DNA from 4 places in the Mesorhizobium sp. M7A.F.Ca.US.010.02.1.1 genome. Region 1 is predicted to be linked to each of the others. Evidence: predicted binding sites of a transcription regulator. Region 1 holds the regulator's gene; each other region holds the start of a gene.

Evidence for each region. Region 1 encodes PhoB, which activates phosphate uptake and scavenging genes when phosphate is short. Its sites were predicted from a motif close to TGTCATNNANCTGTCAT; they were not measured.
Region 2: EOA19_RS27510 (RNA degradosome polyphosphate kinase) is a predicted target of PhoB. The motif match lies at 5,528-5,544, and genes of this name have one in related genera.
Region 3: ppk2 (polyphosphate kinase 2) is a predicted target of PhoB. The motif match lies at 4,347-4,363, and genes of this name have one in related genera.
Region 4: EOA19_RS18020 (ceramide glucosyltransferase) is a predicted target of PhoB. The motif match lies at 3,561-3,577, and genes of this name have one in related genera.

What each region holds. Positions count from the first base shown of each region.
Region 1 is NZ_RZRV01000029.1:11,889-19,464, forward strand. It holds gene pstC (phosphate ABC transporter permease subunit PstC) at 1-1,208, shown strand, start outside; gene pstA (phosphate ABC transporter permease PstA) at 1,205-2,521, shown strand; gene pstB (phosphate ABC transporter ATP-binding protein PstB) at 2,539-3,357, shown strand; gene phoU (phosphate signaling complex protein PhoU) at 3,384-4,091, shown strand; gene phoB (phosphate regulon transcriptional regulator PhoB) at 4,108-4,797, shown strand; partial or broken gene EOA19_RS24375 (family 16 glycosylhydrolase) at 5,334-6,756, shown strand; gene EOA19_RS24380 (type I secretion system permease/ATPase) at 6,831-7,576, shown strand, end outside.
Region 2 is NZ_RZRV01000037.1:55,515-63,090, reverse strand. It holds gene fumC (class II fumarate hydratase) at 1-16, shown strand, start outside; gene EOA19_RS27525 (DoxX family protein) at 252-671, shown strand; gene EOA19_RS27520 (DoxX family protein) at 930-1,334, shown strand; gene ppx (exopolyphosphatase) at 1,625-3,160, opposite strand; gene EOA19_RS27510 (RNA degradosome polyphosphate kinase) at 3,160-5,361, opposite strand; gene EOA19_RS27505 (zinc-finger domain-containing protein) at 5,608-5,853, shown strand; gene EOA19_RS27500 (FAD-dependent monooxygenase) at 5,873-7,105, shown strand; gene EOA19_RS27495 (TIGR02117 family protein) at 7,206-7,576, opposite strand, start outside.
Region 3 is NZ_RZRV01000048.1:13,359-20,934, forward strand. It holds gene EOA19_RS30455 (DUF423 domain-containing protein) at 1-257, opposite strand, end outside; gene EOA19_RS30460 (multidrug efflux MFS transporter) at 299-1,561, opposite strand; gene EOA19_RS30465 (GntR family transcriptional regulator) at 1,744-2,409, shown strand; gene EOA19_RS30470 (DUF982 domain-containing protein) at 2,523-2,756, shown strand; gene EOA19_RS30475 (hypothetical protein) at 2,823-2,975, opposite strand; gene EOA19_RS30480 (aldo/keto reductase) at 3,151-4,194, opposite strand; gene ppk2 (polyphosphate kinase 2) at 4,465-5,385, shown strand; gene EOA19_RS30490 (dihydrofolate reductase family protein) at 5,436-6,083, opposite strand; gene hemB (porphobilinogen synthase) at 6,301-7,332, opposite strand; gene EOA19_RS30500 (DUF2066 domain-containing protein) at 7,421-7,576, opposite strand, start outside.
Region 4 is NZ_RZRV01000015.1:119,792-127,367, forward strand. It holds gene EOA19_RS18000 (aspartate aminotransferase family protein) at 1-980, shown strand, start outside; gene argF (ornithine carbamoyltransferase) at 997-1,908, shown strand; gene EOA19_RS18010 (Hsp33 family molecular chaperone) at 1,987-3,018, shown strand; gene apaG (Co2+/Mg2+ efflux protein ApaG) at 3,066-3,458, opposite strand; gene EOA19_RS18020 (ceramide glucosyltransferase) at 3,702-4,853, shown strand; gene EOA19_RS18025 (BrnA antitoxin family protein) at 5,038-5,265, shown strand; gene EOA19_RS18030 (O-succinylhomoserine sulfhydrylase) at 5,287-6,474, opposite strand; SAM riboswitch at 6,532-6,609, opposite strand; gene EOA19_RS18035 (2'-deoxycytidine 5'-triphosphate deaminase) at 6,748-7,576, shown strand, end outside.

The DNA.
Region 1 (7,576 bases):
CCAGTGAGGCACTGGACGTCAGCCTGGTAAAGAGCCTCGCCAGGGGCCTGCGCAAACTCGATGCAGGCACACTGGCCGCAATGCCTGCCAGCTTTGCCGAGCTGCAGCCGCTGCTCGCCGCCAAGGGTGTGGCACTGGCGAGCGACACGCAGGATTACATGATCCCGATCGCCGTGGAGGCGAACAAGGTCCAGGACCGGCTCGGCCTGTTCGGCGCCATTGTCATCCTCGTTTCCTCGATCGCCGGCGCCTTCTATGCGCTCAGGCAGATCGAGCCGCGCGCCAGGGCACGCAACAATGTCGAGAGGCTGATGCTGTGGGGGCTGCTTGCCGCCTCCACCATCGCCATCCTGACCACCATCGGCATCGTGCTTTCGATGCTGTTCCAGACGATCACTTTCTTCGAAAGCGTCTCGCCGATGAGTTTCTTCTTCGGCACCGTCTGGGATCCGCGTTTTGCCGCTGCCGGTTCGGGCGGCAGCCAGGGCCAATTCGGCCTGATCCCGCTTCTTGCGGGCACGCTCTACATCGCCGCCGTCGCACTGCTGGTTGCGGTGCCGGTGGGGCTGATGTCGGCTGTCTACATGGCCGAATACGCAACGCCCAGGGTGCGCTCGGTGGTCAAGCCGGCGCTTGAACTGCTGGCCGGCATACCGACCATCGTCTACGGCATCTTCGCCGTCGTCACGCTTGGGCCATTCCTGCGCGACCTGTCCGCGGCGCTGACCGGCGGTTCGCCCTTCATCCAGGGCCAGAGCATCTTCACCGCCGGCCTGGTCATGGGCGTCATGCTGATCCCGGTCGTGTCCTCTCTTTCGGACGACATCATAACCGCGGTGCCGCGCGCCATGCGCGACGGGTCGCTTGGCCTCGGCGCGACCCGCTCCGAGACGATCAAGCGGGTGATCCTGCCGGCTGCACTGCCCGGCATCGTCGGCGCCATCCTGCTGACTGCCTCGCGCGCCATCGGCGAAACGATGATTGTCGTGCTGGCGGCGGGCGTCGCCGCCAACCTCACCATCAACCCGTTCGAGGCGATGACGACCATCACCGTCAAGATCGTCAACCAGCTCACCGGCGACCTCGAGTTCAATTCGCCGCAGACGCTGGTGGCCTTCGCGCTCGGCCTGACGCTGTTCGCGCTGACGTTGGTGATGAACATCGTCGCGCTCTACATCGTGCGCAAATATCGGGAGCAGTACGAATGACCGACATTTCCATGGATACGATGGTCAGGGCGGCGGCCCATCCGCGCCGCGACATCGGCCTGAAGGCCCGTTACGCCGCCGAACGCCGTTTCCGCATCTATGGCGTCGTGGCGATTTCCGTAGGCCTGGCGTTCCTGGCAATCATGCTGATCACCATCGTCTCGAAAGGCTACACCGCCTTCTGGCAGACGACGGTATCACTGCCGATCTCGTTCGACGAGAAGGTGATCGATCCTTCCGGCAAGCGCGCAACCGATCCGAGCGTTCTGATCAAGGCGAATTATCCCAAGCTCGCCGAAAACGCGCTGGTGGCCAAGCTCGGCATCAATCCCGACGACAAGCCGGCGATCAAGCAGCTCAAGGGCTTCCTGTCGGAAGGCGCCCGCGTCCAGTTGCGCGACATCGTTGCCGCCGATCCCTCGGTGATCGGCACGACACGCGACGTCAACATCCTCGCCGCCGCCAATCTCGACTCGGCTTTCAAGGGCCAGATCGACCTCAGTGTCGAGGAAGCGCGACGCAAGGTCTCGGACCAGCAGATCACCTGGATGAACAAGCTCAAGGCCGAGGGCGCGATGGCCGAGCACTTCAACAGCGGTCTGTTCACCTACGGCGCCTCCAGCCGCCCGGAAACCTCGGGCATGGGCGTGGCGATCATCGGCTCCTTTTATATGATGGTGATCGTGTTGCTCCTGGCGCTGCCGATCGGCGTCGCCGCCTCCATCTATCTGGAGGAGTTCGCCAAGAAGAACCGTTTCACCGACCTTATCGAGGTCAACATCAACAATCTGGCCGCGGTGCCGTCAATCGTCTTCGGCTTGCTCGGCCTCGCGGTGTTCATCAATTTCCTGGGCATGCCGCGCTCCGCCGCTTTCGTCGGCGGCCTGGTGCTGACACTGATGACGCTGCCGACGATCATCATCGCGACGCGCGCCGCACTTGCCGCGGTGCCGCCGTCGATCCGCTCGGCGGCTCTCGGTCTTGGCGCCTCCAAGATGCAGATGGTGTTCCAGCACATCCTGCCGCTTGCCGCGCCCGGCATCCTCACCGGCACCATCATCGGTCTAGCGCGTGCGCTCGGCGAAACCGCGCCTCTGCTGCTGATCGGCATGGTCGCCTTCGTCGCCGATCCACCGACGACGCCTTTCGATCCGGCCACCGCGCTGCCGGTGCAGATCTATATGTGGGCGAACGAGGCCGAACGCGCCTTCGTCGAGCGTATGTCCGGCGCCATCATCATCCTGCTCGTCTTCCTCATGGCCATGAACATCACCGCGATCGTGCTTCGGCGTCGGTTCGAGCGGCGCTGGTAGAAAAAAGGCATCTTGGTATGAACATCATGACCGAACAGTCCCTTGAAAACGCAGTGGGCGACAAGATGAAGTCGAACGAAGTGATCAAAATGCGCGGCGACAAGGTCGGCGTGTTCTATGGCGAGAAGCAGGCGCTGTTCGACGTCGATCTCGACGTCCGCCTGAACCAGGTGACGGCGCTGATTGGCCCCTCCGGCTGCGGCAAGTCCACCTTCCTGCGCTGCCTCAACCGCATGAACGACACCATCGATTCAGCACGGGTAACCGGCAAGATAACGCTCGACGAAGAAGACATCTACGACAAGAACATCGATGTCGTCGAACTCAGGGCGCGCGTCGGCATGGTGTTCCAGAAACCCAATCCGTTCCCCAAATCGATCTACGAGAACGTTGCCTATGGTCCGCGCATCCACGGATTGGCCAAGCGCAAGGCCGACATGGATCAGATCGTAGAGTCGAGCCTGAAGAAGGCGGCGATCTGGAACGAGGTCAAGGACCGTTTGCAAGAACCTGGCACGGGTCTTTCCGGTGGCCAGCAGCAGCGTCTGTGCATTGCACGCGCCATCGCCGTGTCACCCGAGGTGATCCTGATGGACGAACCGTGTTCGGCGCTCGACCCGATCGCCACTGCTCGCGTCGAGGAACTGATCGACGAACTGCGTCAGAACTATACGATCGTCATCGTCACCCATTCGATGCAGCAGGCAGCACGCGTGTCGCAGCGCACCGCGATGTTCCATCTAGGCTATCTGGTCGAGGAGGGCGCCACCGACAAGATGTTCACCACCCCCGACGACAAACGCACCCAGGACTACATCACCGGCCGGTTCGGCTGAGCTCAGGCATACGAGGGACGAAGATCATGGGTGAACATACCGTCGCATCTTTCGATGAGGATCTGGAGCAGATCAGCCAGCTGATCCGCGACATGGGCGATCTCGCCCGCTCGATGGTCAGTGGCTCGACCAGGGCTTTGCTCAATTCGGACAATGCGCTGGCGCAGCGCGTGGTTTCCGATGATGCCATCATGGATGCACGCCAGCGCGAGCTGGACGATCGCGCCATCACGCTGATCGCCAAGCGCCAGCCAATGGCCAACGATCTGCGTGCGGTGGTCGGTTCGATCCGCATGGCCGGCGACCTTGAGCGCATCGGCGACCTTGCCAAGAACATCGCCAAGCGCGTCGGCACTGTCGGGCTGAGTGTCACGCCGCACGACCTTTCGCATTCGATCGACGCGATGGCGCAACTGGTGCTGATCCAGGTGCAGGGGGTCGTCGACGAGTATGCCGCCGCTGACGCGGCAGCGCTTGCCACGCTCAGAAACAATGACGAACGCATCGACGTCAAATACACCTCGGTGTTCCGCGAGCTGCTGACCTACATGATGGAAGATCCCCGCAACATCACGGCGTGCACGCACTTGTTGTTCTGCGCCAAGAACCTCGAGCGGATCGGCGATCACGTGACCAACATCGCCGAAAATGCCTATTATGTTTTGACCGGCACGCAGTTGCCAGCCAATCGTCCGAAGCAGGACGAGACGGCAATGTCCGCGCCAGCGGCATAACAGGGGTGACCAGCCGATGATCGCACCACGCATCATGGTGGTGGAGGATGAGGAGCCGCTAGGCGTGCTGCTCCGCTACAATCTTGAATCCGAAGGTTACCAGGTCGAGGTGGTGACGCGCGGCGACGAGGCCGAGATCCGGCTGCAGGAGAACGTTCCCGACCTTCTCGTGCTCGACTGGATGGTGCCGGCGGTTTCCGGCATCGAACTCTGCCGCCGGCTAAGAATGCGCCCAGAGACCGAGCGGCTGCCGATCATCATGCTGACCGCGCGCGGCGAGGAAAGCGACCGCGTGCGCGGCCTCTCGACCGGCGCCGACGACTATCTGGTCAAGCCGTTCTCGACGCCGGAGTTCATGGCCAGGGTCAAGGCGCTGTTGCGCCGCGCCAAGCCGGAAGTGCTGTCCAGCGTGCTAAAGGTCGGCGACATCTTGCTCGATCGTGAATCGCACCGGGTCTATCGTAAGAAGAGCGAGATCCGGCTCGGACCGACCGAGTTCCGCCTGCTCGAATTCATGATGCGCCATCCAGGCCGCGTGTTCTCGCGCAGCCAGTTGCTCGACAATGTCTGGGGCGAAACGATCTACATTGACGAGCGCACGGTCGACGTACATGTCGGGCGGCTGCGCAAGGCGGTCAACAACGGCCGCATGCCTGATGTCATCCGCACGATCCGTGGGGCGGGCTACGCGATCAGGGAAGACTAGGTGGCTGTTCCGTCCCGATAGATCGGGAAAACTCGATTAGCACGCGGTCGCCAACAGCCGGTGGAATGTTGCACTCGTCTCATCGATGGGGAGCGAGCACGTGACGACAGGAGCGGTCATCCTCATCAGGTTTCGAATGACTGCATTTGGACCAAAGCGACAGGCAGCTTCTGGCGTTCCTCGATCTCCCAAACTCTCTATTGGGCCCCGGCTGGCCGCAGGAACCACGGCGAATTACTTGGTACGTCGCCATCTTGCCCGCAGGCTCCGACCAGAAAGCCACGCAAGAATGACTTTGAGTTAATTTAGATATACGTTCGTCGGATGACGCGCATTCTGCAGAAATATACAATTTTAATAAATTACTTCAAATTATTGCGAGTCCTCTCCTCTTTATTCATCGCTTGTCCGTCGATTGTTCAATGCGATCTCGGATCTAATGACGATTCCGTGGAACGATCTCGTTCTTTGCAGCGTTGCTTGGAAGCGGTCGCGGGACCTTTGACCAGGTCGGACACCATGAGGAAGGATTTCTGATGAGCACGGTCTTAAACGCCAAGGGCATCCCTCTTGCCTACACCGGCGCTTCCACTCATTGGTTCTCGGCCACCGGGTCTGGACCGGAACTGCATGGCACCTCCGGCAACGACTCCTTCTGGGGAGACACCGGCGTCACTGTCACGATCTACGGTGGCGCCGGCGACGACTACTATCATCTCTATTCCACCAACAATAAGGTGGTCGAGGATCCTGGGGCAGGGATCGACACGATCGACACATGGATGAGCTACAAGCTCCCCGACAATTTCGAGAACCTCGTCGTTACCGGCACCAACCGATTTGCGTTCGGAAATGCGGTGGACAACATCATCAAGGGCGGGTCGGGTCACCAGACGCTGGATGGCGGCAAGGGAAATGATGTCCTGATCGGCGGCGATGGCGCCGATACTTTCGCCATCTCCAAAGGTAATGGAAGCGATCTTATCTTCGACTTCGGTGCGACCGATGCGGTCCGGCTTGACGGCTACGACTTCACTTCGTTCGATGCCGTCCGTTCACAGATGGTCCAGGTGGAATCGAACGTGATGCTGAACCTCGGATCCGACGAGATCCTGGTGTTCAAGAATACGACCATCGACAAGCTGCAGCCCACCCAGTTCGAACTTCCGATCGACAAGTCCGCAATGACGCTGTCCTTCTCCGACGATTTCAACACGCTGAGCCTTCGGGACGGGCAGGACGGCACCTGGAATTCATTTCTGGTGGGGAGCGCCGAACGGCAGCACGTTGAGCAGCAATGGTGAGTTGCAGTGGTATATCGACGCCAATTATGGCCCGACGAGTTCGGTCCATCCGTTCAGCGTTGAGAACGGCGTCCTCACCATCACCGCCGCGCAGGCGCCGGAGGACATCAAGCCTCTGATCAACAACTACGAATACACCTCGGGGATCCTGACGACCCACGACACCTTCTCGCAAACCTACGGCTATTTCGAAATGCGGGCGGATCTTCCTGAAACAGCCGGAGCCTGGCCGGCGTTCTGGCTGCTTCCGGAGGACGGATCGTGGCCGCCGGAGCTGGACGTTGTCGAAACGCGCGGCCAGGACCCGAACACGCTCTACATGACGGCGCATTCCAATGAGACGGGAGCGCACACGAAGGTTTCGTCAACGGTGAACGTTGCGGATACCGACGGTTTCCACACCTATGGCCTGCTCTGGACGAAGGATGAGCTTGTCTGGACCTACGATGGTGTAAAGGTCGCTCAAGCAGCGACGCCGGCCGACATGCACGATCCCATGTATATGCTGGCCAATCTCGCGGTGGGCGGCATTGCCGGCCAGCCTCCTGACCATCTGGCTACGCCAGCGGAGATGAAGATCGACTACATCCGCGCCTATACGCTGGACGACCTGCAGCACCACCCCTTGGACATCGCCGGCGACCATTCGGTCTAAGCGACGCCCTTATGTTGGGGCCATGAGCCGTTAGGAGCGCGGGAATGATTGCACGGTCTGATCTGCGGGCAGTCTTGAGGCGCGCCATCGCCGATGTCGGCGTTTTTTCGTTCCTCATCAACATCCTGCTATTGGTGATCCCCCTTTATCTCTTGCAGGTCTATGACCGCGTCCTGCCTTCCTCCAGCGTCGAGACGCTTCTTTACCTCTCTGCTATCGCGGTTCTCGCACTCGCCTTTCTCGGTCTCCTTGATGCGGTCCGCTCCGTTTACACGCAGCGCGTTGCAGCCATTGTCGACAACAGACTGGGCGCGAGGACATTCGCCGTCTCGCTGGAGGCTAAGTACGCTGCGGGAGCGGCCCTGTCTCCACTGCGCGACCTTGCCTCGGTATGCGCCTTCATCAGGTCACGCGGCGCGGCGGTCTTGTTCGACCTGCCGTTTGCTCCGTTCTTCCTCGCCCTGCTGTACCTCATCCACCCTATGCTGTTCTGGCTTACGCTGGCGGGATCTGGGCTGTTGCTTGCGATGGTCGTGGCAAATCAGTTTGCCATCGGCAGGAATGATGCCTTGTCGGCGGAACGCTCGGCTGTTGCCAGCCTGTCGGAGCAGGCCTTTGCCCGGAATGCAGAGACGCTGCGCGCCATGGGCATGATCCAAAACGCCGCGCGAGTGTGGGGAAGGCACGTGGCGGAGGCGCTAGTCCTGCATGACCGTTCGTCGATGGCCAACGCGATTTTCAGTGGAACGTCGCGAGCCGTACGCATGATGCTTCAGCTGGCAATACTGGGTGTCGGAGCATGGCTCGTGCTGCAAGGGAA
Region 2 (7,576 bases), on a different contig from region 1:
GACGCATCCGGGGTAAGCAATTCCAGGAAAAATGTCTTGCGGTTTTCCGTCCGGAATTGCATCAGCCAGAAGCCCAGTGTTCGTGATGGGAGAATTTACTCCCGTCACGACCTGACCCGAAGCGAATTTTGCGCGGGCCGCCCGATCACGGAAACGTAAGTACTGTGAACAATGTGTCGCCAGTCTGGTGGCTTTGGTGAACAGTCGGCTTGCTCTATCTCCCCGGTATCAACCCATCCCGGAGAGCCACCATGTCCATCAACACTTCAGTCGCCGGTTCCGGCGCATCCAATGCCTCGACCACCATCCTCATCGGCCGCGTCCTGCTTGCGGTCATCTTCCTGCTTTCAGGTTTCGGCAAGCTGACCGCCATCACCGGCACGGCCGGCTATTTCGGCAGCCTCGGCCTGCCCTTGCCGACCGTAACGGCCATTGTCGTCGGCCTGATCGAGCTTCTCGGCGGCCTCGCCATCCTCGTCGGCTTCAAGACCCGGATTGTCGCCTGGGTGCTGGCGATCTTCACGGTCGCTACTGGCTTGGTCGCCCACACCGGTTGGGCTGACCAGATGCAGATGATCCAGTTTCTCAAGAACCTCGCCATCGCTGGCGGCTTCCTCGTGCTGGCTTCCTCGGGCGCCGGTGCCTATTCGATCGACGCCAAGCGCGGCTGAGCCAAAAACTGGCAATAGCCGAACGAAAGAGCGGCGCGGAATTTTCCGCGCCGCTTTTTCGTTGTTGGTACATGCCCGCCGATCTGTCGGCCGGAGTTTTCTGCTAGAGCAGTTCACCGTTTCACGGAAACGGCCAACCGCTCTAACTCTTTGATTTGACATAATTCCGGGCGGAAAACCGTTTCACACTTTTCCTGGAATTGCTCTAGGATCGGGGCATCGGACGAGGCCGGCCGGCGGCCGATAACGGAGGTGAACATGCCCCGCAACGCGCTGCTCCTGCTCTCCCGGCTGCTGCTCGCCGCCCTGTTCGTGCCCTCCGGTTTCCAGGCATTGAGCGATATTGCCGGCACGACAGGCTATTTCGCCGGCCTCGGCCTGCCGCTGCCGACGCTTGCCGCCTGGGGCACGGGACTGTTCGAACTGATCGCCGGGCTGCTCATCCTGGTCGGTTTCCAGACCCGGATCGCAGCGCTGCTGCTCGCCGCCTTCTGCATTGCCGCCGGTTTCATCGGCCATTACGGCCAGGGCGGCGGCGACGCGATGCTCGCCTTCCTGCACCAGCAGATGCTGATGAAGGACATTGCGATAGCAGGCGGGTTCGTTGCGCTGGCGATGGCTGGCGCGGGAGCCTGGTCGGCGGATAAGCGCAATGCGGTTTAATATCTTTGCGTAGTTGCGCTCAGGTCGACCCCCACTCCGTCTCGGCTTCGCCGAGCCACCTCTCCCCCGATCGACGGGGTAGAGGAAGGGCGCGAGCCTGTTGCCGCCAACGCTCTTCCAACGAGGCTCCCTTCCTTTCCCTCCGGAGGGGGGAAAGGTGGCGCTGCGAAGCAGCGACGGATTGGGGGAAGCCGGTCCACAAACGCGAAGCCGCCGACGAGTGAGCACAACCGGGCAGGTCTAATATCCCGCTTAAAGTCAGATAGGACACGGTCTGCTATAGGCAGCGCCTACTTCACCGACCCACTGGGCCCACCTTCGACGGCCAGCACCAGCCGGCGGTTGGTGATCCTGGCCAGTTGCGCCAGGCGCCCGGCCGGCCGCTCGCCATAGAGATCGGCCAGCGATGCCGGCAAGACCAGCGCCAGCACGCCGTTGGCGCGCTGTTCCCATTTCAGCCTGGGCATGATGCCGGGCATCGACGCCGTCAGCAGGTAGACGACGCGCATCATCGCGGCGAGCACGCGGGCGCGCTCCAGATAACGCGGCGGCGCCAGCGCCTTGATCTCGGGGGCGATGGCTTCGTTGAAGATGCCGTCGTGACGATAGGCGTTGGCCATGGCCAGGAAAGCACGGCCGGGATGGTCGACGCCGAAGAAGGAAGCGTGCGCAATGATGTTGAGCGATTGCTTGCCGCGATATTCGGGGTGCGCGCGCCAACCGATGTCGGCCAGCAATGCGGCCGCGTGGCGGTAGCGCGCCTCGTCCTCGGTCTCGTCGATGCCGAAGGCGGCAAAGGTTTTGGCGGTCCAGTCGACGAGCTCATGCGCATGGGCGACGGAGCGTGAGCGCAGTCGGGCGAGTTCCTCAGAGGCCGAAATCAACGGATCGGACTTCTGCTCGGCAGCGTCGAGCAGCGAATAGAGAAAGCCTTCGCGTACACCCAGTGCCGAAACGATGATCTTCGACGGCTGCATCGCCGCCATGATCTCCTGCAGCACGACGGCGCCATAAGGCAGCAGCGAACGGCGGTTCTTGGAAACGCCTTCGATGCCCTTGACCTTCTCGATCTCGGCCTTGGCCACCTGCTTGAGGAAATTCGCCGCGCTTTCGGCCGATATCTCGTAATGGTGCATGACGCCAAGCGGATAGTTGGTCATTTCCATGTGCAGCCGGGCAAGATTTCGCCAAGTGCCGCCGACGGCGTAGAAGGGCCTGCCCTGCCCGCCTTTCAACAGCTTGGCCTTCGCCAGTTCGTCACGCGCGATCTTCGCCGCCTGAACCAGCGAGTTCTTCGCCATGTCCTGCAGGCGCAGGCCGCCCAGCGGCAGCGTGATGCCGTCACCGATCGCTTCGCCGCTGACGTCGACCAGCTCGAGGCTGCCGCCGCCCAGGTCGCCGGCGATGCCATTGGCCGGGTGGAAGCCGGAAATGACGCCGAGCGCGGAATAATAGGCTTCCTGACGGCCGCTGATGACACGGATCTCGGTCTTCAGCACATCCTCGGCGCGGTGGATGAAATCGGGGCCGTTGACCGCCTCGCGGGCCGCGGCGGTGGCCAGCACATACATATGCTCGGCGCCGGCCTGGTCGGAAAGCGCGCGAAAGCGGCGGAACTCTTCCATCGAGCGCGTCACCGCCTCGGGATCGAGCTTGCCGGTCGAAACGATGCCCCGGCCCAGACCAGCCAGCATCTTTTCGTTGAACAGCATGGTCGGCGAACGCGCCAGCCCCTCATAGACGACGAGGCGGATCGAGTTCGATCCGATGTCGATGATGGACAGCGGTCGGCGGTCCTGCAGCCGGCCCTGGGAATCAGACAGCATCAGCCGGACGCTGCTGCGTTCTTCTTGCGGCGCTTGAACTGCGCGATGCGCTTGGGCGCATGCGACTTCAGCGCGTCACCCCGTCCCGACAGGCTCGGATTGGTCATGAAATATTCCTGCGCGTTGAACGGTTCCTCGCCCTCCTCCAGCACGACGCGCCGGGAGGTTCCATCAGCCAATACGTCGAAACTTTGCTGATTGTCCATGATGTTGCCCAGCATGATCTGGCCAAGGATCTGTTCATGCACAGTTGGATTGGTGATCGGCACCATGGTTTCGACGCGGCGGTCGAGATTGCGCGGCATCAGATCGGCCGAGGAGATGTAGACGATCGCCTCGTCCGATGGCAGGCCATGACCGTTGCCGAAGCAATAGATGCGGCTGTGCTCGAGAAAACGGCCGACGATCGATTTTACGCGGATGTTTTCCGACAGGCCCGGAACCTGCGGCCTCAGGCAGCAGATGCCGCGCACGACCAGGTCGACCTCGACGCCGGCGCGGCTGGCATCGTAGAGCGCGTCGATAATGATCGGATCGACGAGCGCGTTCATCTTCATCCAGATGCGCGCCGGTTTCCCCTGCACCGCGTAGGCAATCTCGTCGGCAATGTGCTTCAGGATGCGGCTTCTCAGCGTGAACGGCGAGATCGCCAACCGCATTTCGTCCGTCGGCTCGGCATAGCCGGTGATGAAATTGAACAGCTGGGCGACATCGCGGGCGATCGTCGGATCGGTGGTGAAGAAGGACAGGTCGGTGTAGATGCGCGCCGTTACCGGATGGTAGTTGCCGGTGCCGAGGTGCACGTAGTTGCGCAGCTTGCCGTCCTCGCGCCGCACCACCAGCGACATTTTCGAATGGGTTTTCAGCTCGAGAAAGCCGAACACGACCTGCACGCCGGCGCGCTCCAGGTCGCGCGCCCAGCGAATGTTGGCTTCCTCGTCGAAGCGCGCCTTGAGCTCGACCAGTGCGGTGACCGACTTGCCGGCTTCGGCCGCGTCGACCAGCGCACGCACGATCGGGCTGTCGTTGGAGGTGCGGTAAAGCGTCTGCTTGATCGCCACCACTTCCGGATCGGCCATCGCCTGGCGCAGGAACTGCACCACGACGTCAAACGATTCGTAGGGGTGATGGACGACGATGTCCTTCTCGCGGATGGCCGCGAAACAATCGCCGCCATGCTCGCGGATGCGCTCGGGAAAACGCGGATTGTAGGGCGTGAATTTCAGGTCGTCGCGGGGAACGGCGACGATCTCGGAAATCTGGCTGAGCGCCAACGGACCGGTCAAGACGCTGATGCGGCTGGACGACACGCCAAGCTCGCCGGCGACGAAGTCGCGCAATTCATCAGGCATCAGCCTGTCGAATTCGATGCGGATCACCGAACCCCGCCGCCGCCGCTTCAGCGCCGTTTCGAACAGGCGAACCAAATCCTCGGACTCCTCCTCGACCTCGATATCGCTGTCGCGGATGATGCGGAACGTGCCGGAGCCCTTGACCTCATAGCCGGGGAAGAGCTTGCCGATGTAGAGGCCGACCGCCTCTTCCAGCGGGATGAAGCGGACGTGATGCTTGCGGTCCGGCAGACGGATGAAGCGCTTCAGCGCTACCGGCAGGCGCAGCAGCGCGCTCATCTCTTCGCCGTTCTTGCGATGGCGCAGTTGCAGCGCCATCGAGAAGCCGAGATTGGGAATGAACGGGAACGGATGCGCCGGGTCGATCGACAGCGGGGTCAGCACCGGGAACACCTGCCCCTGGAAATGGTCTTCCAGCCAGATTTTCTCGTCCTTGGTCAGCGCATCGCGGGTGATGCTCTCGATGCCTTCCTTGTTGAGCAGCACGGTGAGCGCCGAAAGGCTCTTCTGCTGGTCTTCCTGCAGCCGCTCGACCTCACGCAGCAGCTGTTCGAGCTGCTGTTCGGGGGTGCGGCCGTCAGGGCTCTTCAGCGTGATGCCCTCGCGCACCTGGCCGGCGAGGCCGGCGACGCGCACCATGAAGAACTCGTCGAGATTGGCCGCCGAGATCGACAGGAAGCGGACGCGCTCCAGCAGCGGATGATTGAGGTTCAGCGATTCCTCGAGAACGCGCCGGTTGAACTGCAGCCAGGAAAACTCGCGGTTGACAAACCGGTCCGGATTGCCGCCCTCCGGGCGAGCCACCTCGACATCCACGAATTCGTTCTGCACCGGCTTCAGTTCGTTCATGATTCCCGCTCTTCCACACCGTCAGCCAGCTAAAGCGCCGCGCGTCATTCAGGACGCGCAAAGGACGCTCTACCACTCCAAGGCGACGCATGGTCCTTGCCGAAAACCGGTGTCGGTCTTCGGGGCCATGCGTTAACCGGCTTAACTTATCCTCTGACAGGCTTTTGCGACAGTTTGATTTCATCGAACTTGCAAAGAGGCCTAATATGATCCAGATGCAGACGAGACTGCGTTAAGGAGACGACGATGGCAGGCGGTTCCATTCCCCATTTTCAGAACGATGCGGGCTATCAGGCAATCGACATCGGCGTGAAGGAATTCATGTGCACGGGCGCCAATCCGCCTTTCGACCACCCGCATGTGTTTCTGGACATGGGCGACGACAACGAAAAAGTCTGTCCCTATTGCTCGACGCTCTACCGCTATTCGCCGAAGCTGAAGGCAACCGAAACGCTGCCGGCCGGCTGCATCTACATCGATCAGGCCGCCTGAGTCTTTCGCGACCAGCCCGATGAACGACACGCGCTCCCGGCAAATTGTTATCGCCGGGGCGGGTGTCGCCGGATTGACCGCAGCGCTGGCTTTCGCCGAACGCGGCTACTCGGTACGGGTGTTCGAACAGGCGCAGCGCCTGGAAGCGGCAGGCGCCGGCATTCAGCTTTCTCCCAACGCGACACGCATCCTTCGCCAGCTTGGCGTACTCGACCGGCTGCTGCCGGCGGCGGTGCGGCCGGAGGCCGTGGTGTTGAAGGATGCCGCGACCTTGCGCGAACTGGCGCGCGTGCCGCTGGGGCAAGCCGCCGAAACGCGCTGGCAGGCACCCTATCTCGTCGCGCACAGGGCCGATCTGCAGAGCGCACTGACCGCGCGCGCTGCCGAGATACCGGATATCCATCTCACCACCGGCGCCCGCATCGGCGACGTTGACACCGGCCCGCATGGCATCACCGCGACGGCCGAGATCGGTGGCAAAATCGTCGAGGCCGAGGGCTTCCTCCTGGTTGGGGCCGATGGCGTCTGGTCGTCGGTGCGCGCACTTGTCGATTCGGCCAAGGGCTCGCCAAGAAACCATTTCTCCGGCGAACTGGCCTGGCGCGCCACGGTCGCGGCCGGCAGTGCCGCCGGTCGGAGCTTTGCCGCCATCGGCGCCAGGGACTGCGTCACCACCTTCCTGCATCCCGGCTTCCATATGGTGGCCTATCCCGTCAGCAAGGGTGCGGCCTTCAATCTCGCGGCCTTCACCAGGGGCGACCGCATTGCCGAGGGCTGGTCCGGCAACGCCGACGCCGGGATCCTGAGCAGCGCCCTGCGCGGCACCGCGGCAGAACTTGCCCGTCTGGTCGAGCAGGCCGGCCCGTGGACCGCATGGCCGATCCATACGGTCGACAGCAAACAACCTTGGACGACCGGCAACATGGCGCTGATCGGCGATGCCGCGCATGCGATGACCCCGTTCGCGGCGCAAGGTGCGGCGATGGCGATCGAGGATGCTGTGACGCTTGCCGATATCATCGCCGACTTCCCCGCCGAACCTCTGGCCGCGCTTGCCGTCTGGGAGCAGTCACGGCGGCCGCGTGTCGCGCAGGTCGCTCGACGCGGCGCTGTCAACCGGCTGGCCTGGCATGCCTCGGGTCCAGTGGCGATTGCGCGCAATGTGTTCCTGAAGGTGCGCTCGTCGGAAAAACTCGCGGCGGATCTGGACTGGCTCTATGGGTGGCAGGCTCAGAAGATCATTCGACGCTGAGCGTACAAGCACAATCGGTTGGTGGGACAGCACCCCCCTCTGTCCGGCAGGACAGAGGGGGGTGTGAAGGAACGCGACGCCAATTCGCGGAATGCTCACGCTAATTGTACAACCGCATCGACAGCCCGAGCGATACAGGCAGCGGGTTCCACCAGCCGGTGCGCAGGCCGGCGATGCGCAAGGCGGCCGCCGTCCAGGTGTTGCAGCCGACCAGTGCGTTGAAATGGCCATTGGCTTCGTAGAAGGCGTCGAACCTGGAATAGGCTGCGTCCGGAACGAGGATCGGGCCTTCCGGTCCCCGCTGGAAACTCGCATCGATGAAATCGAGCAACGCCGTGAACCGATCCTCGGTGATGTCGAACCCCGCGATATCAGGGCGCGGTTCGACGATGTCACCGGCGACATCGACATGCATGACCGAGGCGTCGAGTGTCAGTGCCTTCATCACCGGCACCGCCTTCAGCTCGGACC
Region 3 (7,576 bases), on a different contig from region 1:
AGCAGATCGCCGCAGAATAGCAGGAGCCCGACCAGCAGGATCAGGCTGCCGATGCGCAGGGTCCGGTTCGCGCCAAGCAATCCGGCGACAAGGAAGACCGGCGCATGCATCAGCAGGAACGATGCGGCGGTGCCGACGAAGGCGCCGCCCAGATGCGCCGCCGCGGCCGACAGCGCCACGCCGGCCGCGCCACAGAGGCCTCCGGCCAGGACGAGGATACGGGTGCTGGTGCCGGAAAATTGCTCGGCCGTGCTCATGTCCGTGGCTCCGTGGTATCAGAGGGATATGCCTGACCCGGTCAGGGCTTGCCGGGGTTGGCAAGCATGTCCTGCTCGCGGCGTGACTGTGCCAGCCAGTTATACACCGCGCCTCCGGCCATCAAGACGGATGTGCCCAGAAACACCGAGCGCATGCCGAAATGACCGCCGGCAAAGCCGCCGAGCAAGGGGCCGGCGACCTGTCCTGCATATTGGGCGGAGATCGACAGCCCGAGCACATTGCCGCCGACGCCGTCAGGCACATTGTGACGGATAACGCTGGTGATGCACGGCAAGAGGCCGCCCAGCGCCAGGCCCATCAGGAAGCGCAGGCCGATGAGTTGCCAGCTTTGCGTGACGAAGGCCTGCGGGATCAGCAGCAGCGCCGAGACGGCAAGCGCGCCGATGATGACGTTCCAGTGGCCGATGCGGTCGGCGAGCTTGCCGAGGCGCGAGGCCGACAGGATGGCGCCAAGGGCCGCCGCCGACATGACGACGCCTGATATCATCGTGACGCGGCTTTGGTCCGCAATCAACTGCTGCACATAGACGGTGATGATCGGCTCGATCGACATGGTGGCGAAGCTCAACAGCATGCCGGTCGCCAGCATGGCGACGACAGGCCGCTTGTCGGGGATTTGTGCCCAGCCGCCTTTCTGCTTCTGCTTCGACGCGGCGTCTGCTGTTTTCGGCCGGGGATTCTCCTTGATTAGAAACGTGGTCGCCAGGAACGCCAGGAAGATGACGCCGCCGGAGAGGAGAAAGGTGGCGCGGATGCCGATCAGCGGCGGCAGGGCGCCGCCAACCAGCGGACCGACCAGAGCCCCACCCGTGATACCGGCCGACAGCAGGCCCAACGCCCAGCCGGAACGCTCCTTCGGCGTCTGCATGGCGACGAGGATGGTCGATCCCGAGGAATAGCCGCCGGCAAAACCGATCAGCAGCCGCAGCAGCACCAGTTGCCAGACCGTCTGCACCATGCCGGTCAGCGACATGCATATGGCCATGCCGAAGCTGGCGCGAACCAGCATCACCTTGCGGCCGTAGCGGTCGCCGAGACGTCCCCAGAGCGGCGCCACCAGCGCCGCCGCGAAGAATGTCGCGCCATAGGCGATCCCCGACCACTGCACGATCGCCGCGTGGCCCTCGGCGCCGAGCTGCTCGATATAGAGCGGCAGGAACGGCAAAAGCAGCGTCATGGCGACAAGCGTCGAGAACGAGCCGGCAAAGCACACGAACAGATTGCGCCGCCAGTGAATGTTGTAGGTGCTGTCGGTTGCCGGGGGCGTGCTCTGCTGCTGCATGTCATATGTCCTGTCCCAGCAACTCTTTATCGATGGTTGCTGCGGATACCAAATTGGGATACCAAGATGGTGCCCCTGATGGACGCAAGCTTGACCGCTGTCAATGCGACCGTCTCAAACGTGATCGGAAAAGGCGGCCGGCAAGACGATCGCCAGCAACGATCAAAAAATGGAAAACGACAATGTCGCAGATGCAGAGCGTCGAGAAACAGCTTCGGCAAATGATCCTGGGCCTCGAGATCGGTCCCGGCGAGAAGCTGACCGAGCGCTGGATCGAGAGCCGCTTCGGCGCGTCGCGAACCCCGGTCAGGGCAGCACTGCTGCGGCTTGAGACCGAGGGCCTGGTCGGCAGGGACGGACGTGGCTGGACGGTGTCGCCGATCAATCTGGCTGAACTCGAGCAGATCGCCGTCTACAGGGAGGCGGTCGAGGTTGCGGCGCTTCGCCTGACATGCAGCCTGGCGGACCGGAGCGCCGTCGATGTCATCGAGGCGATGCTCGAGTCCTGCGACAATGACACGCCGCGCGAGGAATGGCATCGCGTCGGCATGGATTTTCACATCGAACTGGCGCGTCTGTCGGGCAATGAATTCCTGTTTAGGGCGGTGCGCGATGCCATGACGCGCCTGTCGCGGGCGCGCTGGCTGGAGGTTCGCGACGAAGCGGCCCTTGCCCGCGCCTGGGCTGAACATCGCGCCATTCTGGCGGCCACGCGCCTTGGCGATGCCGATGAAGCCGCGCGCCTGCTCTCGGTCCATATCGTCGGCAGCCGCGACCGACTGGTGACGTCGCTCGCCAACGATCGGCGCGGTCTTCGCGCCAGAGGCTTTGCCGTCGTTGCTGCTTAAAGGTGGATGAAGGGGCGCAAAGCGGCGTCTGGACGTATGCGCACTTTCGCCTCGCTTCGCAGACGCCGATGGCGTAAGGAGCGGCCATGGAAAACAACCGATTTGAAACACCTGTGACTGTGAAGTCAGTCGCAGCGGGAAGCACTCAGCTCTTGCGCACGGCGCGTGAGGCTTCCGACTACCTCCTCAACAGCTGGCCCGGCAAGCGCAGCCCCAAGCATCGGGCGGCCCTGCAGGCCTGCCATGACGCACTGGCCGGCGACAAGCCGGCGATGAACGCCAGGCGCGCCTTCATCGCGGCAGCGCGTGAAGTGGACGTCTTCGTCAGCGACAAGGCGCCGGCCTGACACAAGGCGACATCCGGGGCGGCAATCCGAATTGAGGCGCGGCCCGCATCTGCGGGCCGTTTGCCGTCACTTTGCCGTTTCGGTTTCGGCTTCAGTCTCGTCTTCGGGCTTCGAACGTTCCCTCGCTGCAACCTTGGCTGCCAGCTTCTCGGCCTTCTTGGCCGCCTTCTGGCGGTCGCGTTCCTTGCGTTCCTGATCGTAATTTGGTGGTCGCGCCATATCGGCTCCTTTTCACTGCCTCGCGGCTCTGGTCCTGCCTAGGAGCATTAGCCGTCAAACACAACAGCTGAAGCGATAGTGCGTCGATGATGGCCAGGCTTGCAAGATGCGCGTTGCAATGAAGGGCCAGGCTCGTCATTGCGGCGGCCGATACCTATCGCCGTCGATTTGTCGATCAGATGCCGCTTCGGTCAATCACCAGATCGGCGGCACCAAAACGGTCCTTTGCCGTCAATTGCTGGTGCCAGTAGGGATAGAGCAAGGGCGGCCGGCTCACCACGTCGAGGCGCTCGCGCTCCTCGCCGGAAAGCACCAGGCTTGCCGCAGCGATGTTGTCCTGGAACTGCGTTTCGGTCCTGCCGCCGATCACCAGCGAACTGACAGCCGGCCGGCCAAGCAGCCAGGCCAGCGCCACCTGCGCTGCCGACACCCCGCGTTGCGCGCCGATCTCCACAAGCACATCGACGATCCGCCACAGCCGGTCCTCGTCGCGGATCGGCGGTTCGGACCAGCCGGCGAGCTGCCGGGCGGTGGGGCTGTCACGGCGGTATTTACCGGACAGCAATCCGCCGGCAAGCGGGCTCCAGACCAGAACGCCCAACCCCTGGTCGACGGAAATCGGCAGCAGTTCGTACTCCGCCTCGCGCGCTTCCAGCGTGTAATGGATCTGCTGCGTAACGAAGCGCGGCTGATGATGGCTGTCGCTGATGCCGAGCGCCTTCATCACTTGCCAGCCGGAATAGTTGGAGCAGCCGACATAGCGGATCTTGCCCTGGGCAACCAGCGTGTCGAGCGCGGCGATGGTTTCCTCCAGCGGTGTCACACCATCCCATTCGTGCAGGAAGTAGATGTCGATGACGTCTGTCTTGAGCCGCTTCAGGCTCTTCTCGCATTCGCGGATCAGGTGATGGCGCGACAGGCCTTCATCGTTGGGACCGTTACCGATCCGCATCCGCGCCTTGGAGGCGATCAGCACGTCACCCTTGCGCTTGCCGCCGAGCGCTTCGCCGATGATTTCTTCCGACATGCCGTTCGAATAGACATTGGCGGTGTCGATGACATTGATGCCGGCGTCGATGCAGAGATCGATCATCCGGCGCGCCTCGTCGAGGTCGGTCTTGCCGACAGCCGAAAATGCGCCGGCGCCGCCGAAAGTCATGGTGCCCATGGTCAGCGTCGATACTTTCAGGCCGGAACGGCCGAGAGTGCGGTATTCCATGTCGGTCCTCGCGATTGCATTGAGAAGGGGTTGGGAAGGGCGCCCGAATGTGGCTGCTATTTGTAGGACAATTTGCGCGGTATGTCTCCATGCCAGGGCGGCGGATCGATCATGCCTCGCGGGTTTTTGCAGTGGTGGCGATCAGGTCAGGCTGCAATAAAACCGTCATTGCGGGCCTATATTGAAGTCGGCTCAGGCGTTGCCGTTCCGGGCTGTAAGCCGGGAGTTTGGGGCGCCGATCGACAGAGCTTGCAAGTGGAGCAGCCGATAATGACCGAGCTAAAACAGAATTCTGCGGCCAGGGATTGGCTTGAAGCCGAACTCGCCGACACGCTCGACGAAGACTATGAGCTCGAAATGTCGGAGCCGGCGCTGTCGATGGAGATCGCCAAGATCTACAAGAATTCGCATCCGCCTTCGATCGATCGCATGCAATATTTTCGCGACCTGATCAGCCTGCAGTCCGAATTGATCAAGCTGCAGTCCTGGGTCGCCTATCACAAGAAGAAGCTGGTGGTGATCTTCGAGGGACGCGACTCGGCCGGCAAGGGCGGTGTCATCAAGCGCATCACCCAGCGGCTCAATCCGCGCATCTGCCGTGTTGTGGCACTGCCGGCGCCGACCGAGCGCGAAAAGTCGCAATGGTATTTCCAGCGCTATGTCCCGCATCTGCCGGCCGGCGGCGAGATCGTGCTGTTCGACCGCTCATGGTACAACCGCTCGGGCGTCGAGCGGGTGATGGGTTTTGCCCAGCCCGATCAGGTCGAAGAATTCTTTCACGACGTGCCGGAGTTCGAGCGCATGCTGGTCCGCTCGGGCATTACCGTGGTCAAATACTGGTTCTCGATCACCGACGAGGAACAGCAGATGCGCTTCCTGATGCGCATCCATGATCCGATGAAGCAGTGGAAACTGTCGCCGATGGACCTGCAGTCGCGCGTGCGCTGGGAGCAATACACCAAGGCCAAGGAAGAGACCTTCGCCCGCACCAACATCTCGGAAGCGCCCTGGTTCATCGTCGAGGGCAACGACAAGAAGCGCGCGCGGCTGAACTGCATCGACCATCTGCTCAGGCAATTGCCTTACGAGGAGGTGCCGCACGAGGAGATCACGCTGCCGGAGCGCGTCTTCAACCCCGAATACGAACGCCAGGTGCTGCCGCGCGAGCTTTACGTGCCGGAGAAGTATTGAGATAGACGAAGCTGCGATCTCCCCCTCGAGGGGGGAGATTGGCTCTCCACCTACGCCCGCTTGATGATGACGTGCGTGGCGAGCGGCGTCGCCACCTGCTCGTTGCAGACATAACCGAGCTTGAGCATGTCCAGGCCGGTAAAAAGGTTCTCGCCCGTGCCCAGCAGCACCGGCGCGATCGCCAGATGCATCTCGTCGATCAGTTTTTCCTGCAGATATTGCCGGATGGTGGCGACGCCGCCGCCGACCCGCACGTCCTTGCCGCCAGCGGCAGCCTTAGCCTGTTCAAGAGCTGAATGGATACCGTCAGTGACGAAGTGGAAAGTGGTGCCGCCCTCCATCGTGATCGGTTCCCGCTTGTGATGGGTGAGCACGAAAACCGGCACATGATAGGGCGGGTTGTCGCCCCACCAGCCCTTCCAGCTGTCGTCAGGCCACTCGCCGCGGATCGGTCCGAACATGTTTCGGCCGAGGATCCAGGCGCCGACATTTTCGAAGCTGCGCGCCGCGAACGCCTCGTTGACGTCGGTGGTGCCGCCATCTTGTCCGAGCACCATCTCTCGGAAGGTGCGGGTGTCGACAAACCACTTGTGCAAGGATTCCCCACCGACGCCGAGAGGATTTTGCAGATCCTGATCGGGACCGGCGCCATAGCCGTCGAGCGACAGGGTGAAAGCGTTGACGCGAAGTTTGGACATGCGAGCCTCCTCGATAACCAGTTGTATTTTGCAAGCAGTTGTTTTGTATCAAACTGATTGTGAATTGCAAGCGGTATTTCAAGCGCGAACGAAGCCCAGGCTAGGGGTCAAGCGACCCCCGCTATGGATTCCCCGGCCAGGAGCCGGAAATTGGTAGGGATGTAGAAGCGGATTCGCCGACATTGGTTGCCGCGACCGGTCATCGTCGGAAGAGAAATTACCCCTTGAGCAGCTCCGCCACCTCGGGCGCGAAATAGGTCAAAATGCCGTCGCAGCCGGCGCGCTTGAAGGCGAGCAGCGATTCCAGCATTGCCTTCTCGCCGTCGATCCAGCCATTGGCGCCTGCCGCCTTGATCATCGAATACTCGCCCGACACCTGGTAGGCGAAGGTCGGCATCTGGAACTCGTCTTTCAGCCGCCGGATGATGTCGAGATAGGGCAGGCCGGGCTTGACCATCAGCATGTCGGCGCCCTCGGCAATGTCCTGTTCGGCCTCTCTCACCGCTTCGTCGGAATTGGCATGGTCGATGTAATAGGTCTTCTTGTCGCCCTTGAGCAGGCCGGCGGTGCCCACCGCCTCGCGATAGGGGCCGTAGAAGGCCGAAGCGAATTTGGTCGCATAGGACATGATCGCCACATCCTGGAAACCATTGGCGTCAAGCGCGTCCCGGATGGCGCCGATGCGGCCGTCCATCATGTCGGACGGCGCGATGATGTCGGCACCGGCGGCCGCCTGGATGACAGCAGCGGCGGTCACCTGTTCCACTGTCTCGTCGTTGACGATGATGCCGTCGCGCAGGATGCCGTCATGGCCGTGGCTGGTGAACGGGTCGAGCGCTGCGTCGGTGATGATGCCGATCTCCGGCACCGCATCCTTGATCGCACGGGTGGCGCGGTTGATGACATTGTTGGGATCGAGGATGTGCGAGCCGGTCTGGTCGCGCAGCGAGATGTCGACATTGGGGAAGGTGGCGAGTGCCGGAATGCCGAGTTTTGCCGCGCGCTCGGCCTCCTTGACGGCGAGATCGATCGACAGGCGGAAGACGCCGGGCATGGCGGCGATCGGCTCGCGGACACCCTTGCCCTCGACGACGAAGATCGGCCAGATCAGGTCGTCGACCGTGAGCCGGTTCTCCTGCACGAGGCGGCGCGACCAGTCGGCCTTGCGCATGCGGCGCAGACGGCGGCTGCCGGTGATCTCGTCGACGCCGCGCGCGCCGGCGGGCTTTGCGGGGGTGAATTTGTTCATCGCCAATACTCTCGTTCGGGCAGGCTTTTACCACGAGCTCCCGCCGCTGACCAATGCGGCACGATTGTGCCAGCGACGCGGTCGAGGTCTATTCGGGTTGCCCATTGCCTGACAGAATCTGTGCTGCGCCCCTGATGGCGACACGGAAAGCTTCGTCGAAGCCGACACCGCGCACCTGCCAGATGTAGGTCTTGCCGGCCATGGCCAGCCGCCAGTCGGCGATCCAGCCCAGTTCCTTGTCGCT
Region 4 (7,576 bases), on a different contig from region 1:
GGCAGAACCGGCTCGGCGAGCGGCTGGCCGACGCCACCTTCGCCGACAAGGTGTTCTTCACCAATTCCGGCGCCGAGGCGCTGGAATGCGCGATCAAGACGGCACGGCGCTACCATTTCGTCAACGGACATCCCGAGCGCTTCCGCGTCATCACCTTCGAAGGGGCCTTCCATGGCCGCACGCTGGCGACCATCGCGGCCGGCGGCCAGTACAAATATCTCGAGGGCTTCGGCCCCAAGGTCGAAGGTTTCGATCAGGTCGGCTTCGACGACATCGACGCCGCCGAAAAGGCGATCACGCCGGAGACGGCCGCGATCCTGATCGAGCCGGTGCAGGGCGAGGGCGGTATCCGCCCGGTGCCGACGCAGTCGCTGAAGCGGCTCAGGCAATTGTGCGAGCAGCACGGCCTGCTGTTGATCTACGACGAGGTCCAGTGCGGCATCGGCCGCACCGGCAAGCTGTTCGCGCATGAATGGTCAGGTGTAACGCCAGACATCATGGCGATCGCCAAGGGTATTGGCGGCGGCTTCCCGATGGGCGCCTGCCTTGCCACGGATGAAGCGGCCGTCGGCATGACCGCTGGCGTGCATGGCACCACGTTCGGCGGCAACCCGCTTGCCATGGCTGTCGGCAACGCCGTGCTCGATGTCGTGCTGGAAGACGGCTTCCTCGAAGATGTCCAGCGCAAGGCGCTGCTGATGAAGCAGGGGCTGGCGTCGGTCGCCGACGAGTTTCCCGAAATCATCGAGGACATCAGGGGTGCCGGGCTGATGCTCGGGCTCAAATGCGCCATGCCCAACACCAAGGTGAACATGGCCTTGCGCGACCAGCACCTGCTGGCGGTTCCGGCCGGCGACAACGTCATTCGCCTGTTGCCGCCGCTCACCGTCACCGACGCCGAGATCCATGACGCGCTCAACCGCATTCGCGCCGGCGCCAAGGGCCTGGCGGAGGCGATCACTTCCGCCGCGGCGAAGTAATCCGGAACCATTGCTGATGTCAGTTCGCCATTTCACCGATCTTTCCGCCGTTTCCGAAGGCGATCTGCGCTTGATGCTGGACGATGCGGTGGTGCGAAAGGCCCGGCTCAAGGCCGGCGAGCGCACCAAACCGCTCGAAGGCAAGGTGCTGGCAATGATCTTCGACAAGCCGTCGACGCGCACGCGCGTCTCCTTCGACGTCGGCATGCGGCAGCTCGGCGGCGAGACCATCATGCTGACCGGCACCGAGATGCAGCTCGGCCGTTCCGAGACCATCGCCGACACCGCCAAGGTGCTGTCGCGCTATGTCGATGCGATCATGATCCGCACCACCTCGCATGAGCGGCTGCTGGAATTGACCGAGAACGCCACCGTGCCGGTGATCAACGGATTGACCGACGATACCCATCCCTGCCAGTTGATGGCCGATATCATGACCTTCGAGGAGCATCGCGGTCCGGTCGCCGGAAAGACCATCGCCTGGACCGGCGACGGCAACAATGTGCTGCATTCGCTGATCGAGGCCTCGGCGCGATTCCGCTTCAACCTCAACGTCGCCGTGCCCGAAGGCAGCGAGCCGGCGCAGAAGCACATCGACTGGTCGCAGGCGCACGGCGGCAAGCTGCACTTCACCCGCTCGCCCGAGGAGGCCGTCGACCAGGCCGACTGCATCGTCACCGATTGCTGGGTGTCGATGGGCCAGGAGCATCGCGCCCGCGGCCACAATGTGTTCTCGCCCTATCAGGTCAATGCCAAGCTGATGGCGAAGGCCAAGCCGGACGCGCTGTTCATGCACTGCCTGCCGGCGCATCGCGGCGAGGAAGTGACAGACGAGATCATCGACGGACCGCATTCGGTGGTCTTCGACGAGGCCGAGAACCGGCTCCATGCCCAGAAGGCCGTGCTCGCCTGGTGCCTCGGCGCTTGATCTCCGGAGGTGTGATGCCTATCTGCGGGCCATCACGCAAAAACAGCGCGTTTCGACGCATGCGCCCCGGAGGGCGGCATGGCCGCGCCCCGGAGCTTTGTCATGTTGGAAACCTATCAAGTGACTGAACATCACCCCAAACTCGGCGAATTCGGCTATGCCGGCGACGATCACGTCGTGCCGTTCGAGGTCGGCCCTCTCGATGTGCGAGGCCGCACGGTCCAACTCGGGCCGATGCTGGACGCCATCCTCAGCCGCCACGATTATCCCGAGCCGGTCGCCCGCCTGCTGGCGGAGGCCTGTGTGCTGACCGTGCTGCTCGGCACTTCGCTGAAGTTCGAGGGCAAATTCATCCTGCAGACCCGCACCGACGGGCCTGTCGACATGCTGGTCGCCGATTTTTCCACGCCCTCGGCATTGCGCGCCTATGCGCGTTTCGATGCCGACCGGCTGAAAGCGCTGGTCGCGGCCGGCGAAACCTCGCAGCAGACGCTGCTCGGCAGCGGCGTGCTGGCGCTGACCATCGACCAGGGCGCTCACACGCAGCGCTATCAGGGCATCGTCCAGCTCGACGGCGAGACGCTGGAGGATGCTGCGCGCACCTATTTTCGCCAGTCGGAGCAGATCCCGACGGATCTCAGGCTGTCGGTGGCCAAGCTTTTGACGCCCGGTCCTGGCGGTGCCCGCGAGCAGTGGCGCGCCGGTGGTATCCTGGCGCAGTTCCTGCCGCAGTCGCCCGAGCGCATGCGCGTCCCGGACCTGCCGGGTGGCGATGGCGATCCGCGCGAGGAGGTCCACGACCCGGTCGACAATTCCTGGCAGGAGTTGCTGGCGCTGCTCGGTACGATCGAGCCGACCGAACTGATCGACCCGACGATCGGCGCCGAGCGGCTGCTCTACAGGCTGTTCCACGAGCATGGCGTGCGCGTCTTCGGCGGCGTTCCGGTCGCCGACCAGTGCTCGTGCTCCAGGGACAAGATCCGCGGCATCCTCGAGGGTTTTTCCGCGCAGGAGATCAAGGACAGTACAGAGGACGGCGGCATCCACGTCGCCTGCGAATTCTGCTCGAAGCAATATGACTTCGATCCGGCGGAATTTGCGGCCCAGTAGAGAAAAAACCACGCCTCACTGGCCGCGGAGCGGCCGGTGAGGCGAAATCAATTCACCGTCCGCCGCGTCCCCGGCAGATCCAGCGAAAACGCCGGAATGGCGATGTCGAACGTCTCGCCCCGCTTGTTGCGCATCGTGTAGTGCCCGACCATGATGCCGGATGGTGTCGAGAGCGGGCAACCGGACGTGTACTGGTAGCTGTCGCCGGGATTGAGTTCGGGCTGGTCGCCGACCACGCCGGGGCCACGCACTTCCTCGACCCGGCCGGTGCCGTCGGTGATGTGCCAATAGCGCGACAGAAGCTGCACGAAATCGTCCGACTGATTGTCGATCGTTATCTGATAGCCCCAGACATAGCGGTTCTCCGAGGGATCCGAGCGGTCCTCGAGATAGAATGGCCTGACCTGCACTTCGATGTTGCGCGTGACGGCGCTATACATAAGCGGCTCCAAAACAATCCGGTAACTTTCGGCGCTCCACGCGGGCTGGTCAACGGTGCGCGTCCTGTCATTGCGGACCGAACCGCAGGTGGCGGCAAAGAATGTCATTTAAGTGACACATGACAATGATGGTGTGCGCCGACCAGTGCCGCGCGACTCGGGCGCTCTGTCGAACTGTTGAATCGGTCGTCATGCCAGCCAGATTGTTCTGGCGGACCGGTTTCCTGGAGTGACCGGATCTCGATGGAACTCACTCTCATAGCCGCCACGCTTTCAACTGCCCTCATTCTCTCAAATCTCGCCAGCATCGTGCTCGCCGCTTCGCGTCTGAAACGGCGCCGCACAATTGCGCCGCCGGCCGGCAAGCCGCGGCCGGTGTCGATCGTCGTGCCGTCGCGCGGCGTCGAGCCGTTCACGCAGGAGACGCTGGAGCGCGCCTTTTCGCTCGACTGGCCGCGCTACGAGCTGATTTTCTGCGTCGCCCATGCCGACGATCCGGTGGTCAAATTGATAAACAGGACGATCGTCCGGTTTCCGAAAGTGCCGGCCCGCCTGCTTGTCGGCGACGACCGCATCAGCGCCAATCCGAAACTCAACAATTGCGTCAAGGGCTGGGAAGCGGCGCGGCACGACTGGGTCGTCCTGGCCGATTCCAACGTGCTGATGCCGAGGGACTACATCCAGCACCTGATGGCTGCCTGGCGGCCCGGCACCGGCCTTGTCTGCTCGACGCCGATCGGCTCGCGGCCGGCCGGCTTCTGGGCCGAGGTCGAATGCGCTTTCCTCAACACGCTGCAGGCGCGCTGGCAATATGCCGGCGATGCGCTCGGCCTTGGCTTTGCCCAGGGCAAGAGCATGCTCTGGAACAAGCCGATGCTCGACGCCAATGGCGGCATCCGCGCGTTGGCCGCCGAGATCGCGGAGGATGCCGCCGCGACCAAGCTGGTGAACAGCCTCGGCTTGCGCGTCAATCTCGTCGCCGCCCCCTTCGAGCAGCCGCTTGGCCGGCGCTCGTTTGACGAGATCTGGTCGCGCCAGGCCCGTTGGGCGCGCCTGCGTCGCGTCACTTTCCCGCTGTTCTTCGCACCCGAAATCCTGACTGGCGCCGTGGTGCCGCTGGTGCTTGCGCTGATTGCCGCAGCCAGTGCCGGTTTCAGCCTCTGGGCAACAGCCCTTGCCGTATTGGCGGCCTTCTACCTTCCGGAGTGCGCCCTGGCCTGGTCCAAGGGCTGGTACCTGTCGCCACGCATGGTCGCTGCGATCGTGGCGCGCGACCTGATCCTGCCGGCGATGTGGGGGCGCGGCTGGCTCGGCGGCGCCGTCGACTGGCGCGGCAATGCGATGATCATCGGCACCAAGACGGCCGAGCTGGAAGAGACGCCGTCCGGCGCCTGAAGCGACTGGCCGGTCTGATCCTCTGGGATAATTATCGTATATACAGAAATGCTGTATTAGGCTCTATTTTTGTGTATACATAATTTATGTCGAAAACCTCTAAGACGATCGTACGCCGCGAGGCTGCTGCGCCCCAGCTGTCACGTGCTGACGCTTTGGCTTGGCCAAAAAGGCGCTTGCCGCAATGACCGACGAAGAAGATGCCAAGATCACCGCTGCGGCCGAAGCCGATCCGGATGCTCAGCCAACCGATGCCGTTTCGCGCCGCAAGGTTGGCCGGCCGCCGCTTGCCCGGCCCAAACGTGCCGTACAGCTACGCCTCGACGCCGACGTTCTCGACCGCTTCAAGGCCGCTGGCGATGGCTGGCAGACCCGCATGAACGAAGTGCTGCGCAAGGCGGTCGGCCTGTAATCCTGTGACGACGCTCGCGCGCTACCTGGCCTTCAGCGCCTGCGCGATGTCCTCGAGCAGATCGTCGGTGTCCTCCAGGCCGACCGAAAGCCTGAGCGTGCCCGGCCCGATGCCGAGCTCGGCGCGCGCCTCGTCGCTGAGGTTCTTGTGCGTCGTCGTCGCCGGGTGGGTGATCAGGCTCTTGGCGTCACCGAGATTGTTGGAGATCAAGACGATGTCGAGCGCGTTCTGCAAGGCAAAGGCCGCCTGCTTGCCGCCCTTGACGTCGAGGCAGATCAGCGTCGAGCCGCCCGCCATCTGCTTCTTGACGATATCAGCCTGCGGGTGGTCGGCGCGGCCGGGATAGATGACGCGGGCGATCTCCGGCCGCTCGGCCAGGAAATCCGCGATCCGGCCGGCACTTTCCGTCTGCTGGCGCACGCGCAGCGGCAGTGTTTCCAGGCCTTTCAGCAGCGTCCAGGCGTTGAAGGGCGACAGGCTTGGGCCGGTATGGCGGAAATAATCGTGCAGGTTCTCGTCGATCCACTTCTTGTCCGACAGGATCACGCCGCCGAGACAGCGCCCCTGGCCGTCTATGTGCTTGGTCGCCGAATAGACGACGATATGGGCGCCGAGCTGCAAGGGCTTCTGCTGCAGGGGCGTGGCGAAGACATTGTCGACGATCAGCCTTGCGCCGATCGAATTGGCAAGCGAAGCGACAGCGGCGATATCGACCACTTCCAGCGTCGGATTGGTCGGGCTTTCCAGGAAGAACAGCTTGGTGTTCGGCTTGACCGCCTTTTCCCAATTGGCGATATCCGTGCCGTCGACCAGCGTCGCCTCGATGCCGTATCTCGGCGCCAGCGTCTCGACCACCCAGCGGCAGGATCCGAACAGCGCACGCGCCGCCACGATGTGGTCGCCGGCCTTGGCGCTGCACAGAAGGGCGGCCGTCACCGCGGCCATGCCGGAGGCGGTGGCGCGGGCATCTTCGGCGCCTTCCAGCGCGCACATGCGCTTTTCGAACATGTCGACGGTCGGATTGGCGTAGCGCGAATAGATGAAGCCTGGCTCCTCGCCCTTGAAACGGGCTTCGGCGGCCTGTGCCGTTTCGTAGACATAGCCCTGGGTCAGGTAAATCGCTTCCGACGTTTCGCCGAAACCGGAACGCAGCGTTCCGCTGTGCACGAGTGCCGTCTGAGGCTTCCAGTTGTGCTTCTTGGTGCTCATCGCTTTTCTTCCAGACACAAAAAAACCGGCCGCGAAAGTCGCAACCGGTCCATACGGCCTTGCGGCCCGACGGTCCTTTAGCGACTTGTTTAACGTGGCTGCAAGCCGACCGGCCAAATCACCACGGGATAACGACCCTTTAGACCCGCGCCACGCTTGCGTCAATTGCCGGCTTCATTAAGAGGTTTGTACCAAGCAGGTTCCGCAAAAGTGTTCCACGGTTTTGCGACCAGAACCTGCGACAAGAAAAACGTCTGACCTAGGAGTGGAGCCTTGCGGCAGACAGGCATTCTTCCCGATCAGGACATATCGGCGCTGTTCCAGTCCGGCGCGCTGAAGTCGGCGCGTGCGCTCGACGCCGACCAGATCCAGCCGGCCAGTCTCGATCTCAGGCTCGGCGACAAGGCCTGGCGGGTGCGGGCCTCCTTCCTGCCCGGCCCCAACCACAAGGTCTCGGAAAAGCTCGACCGGCTGCAGCTGCACGAGATCAATCTTGCCGAGGGCGCGGTGCTGGAGACCGGCTGCGTCTATATCGTGCCCTTGCTTGAAAGCCTGGCGCTGCCGGCGGGCATTTCGGCCTCGGCCAACCCGAAGAGCTCGACCGGGCGGCTCGACATCTTTACCCGGGTCATGACCGATCGCGGCCACGAGTTCGACAAGATCGCTGCCGGCTATCACGGCCCGCTCTTTCTGGAAGTCAGCCCGCGCACCTTCCCGATCGTCGTGCGCACCGGCTCGCGCCTGTCGCAAATCCGCTTCCGCACCGGCAATGCGCTGCTCTCGGAAGCCGAGCTGCACGACCTGCATCGCGCGCAGACGCTGGTCGCCACCGAGCCGCCGAATATTTCCGGCGGCGGCATCGCGCTGTCGATCGACCTCAACGGCGATCAGAACGGTCTGGTCGGCTATCGCGGCAAGCATCACACCGGCCTCGTCGATGTCGACAAGCGCGCGGCCCAGGAAGTCGTCGACTTCTGGGAGCCGATCCACAAGAGCGGCGCCGGCGAACTGGTGCTCGACCCCGACGAGTTCTACATCCTCGTCAGCCAGGAGGCGGTGCATGTGCCGCCGCTCTACGCCGCCGAGATGACGCCCTTCGATC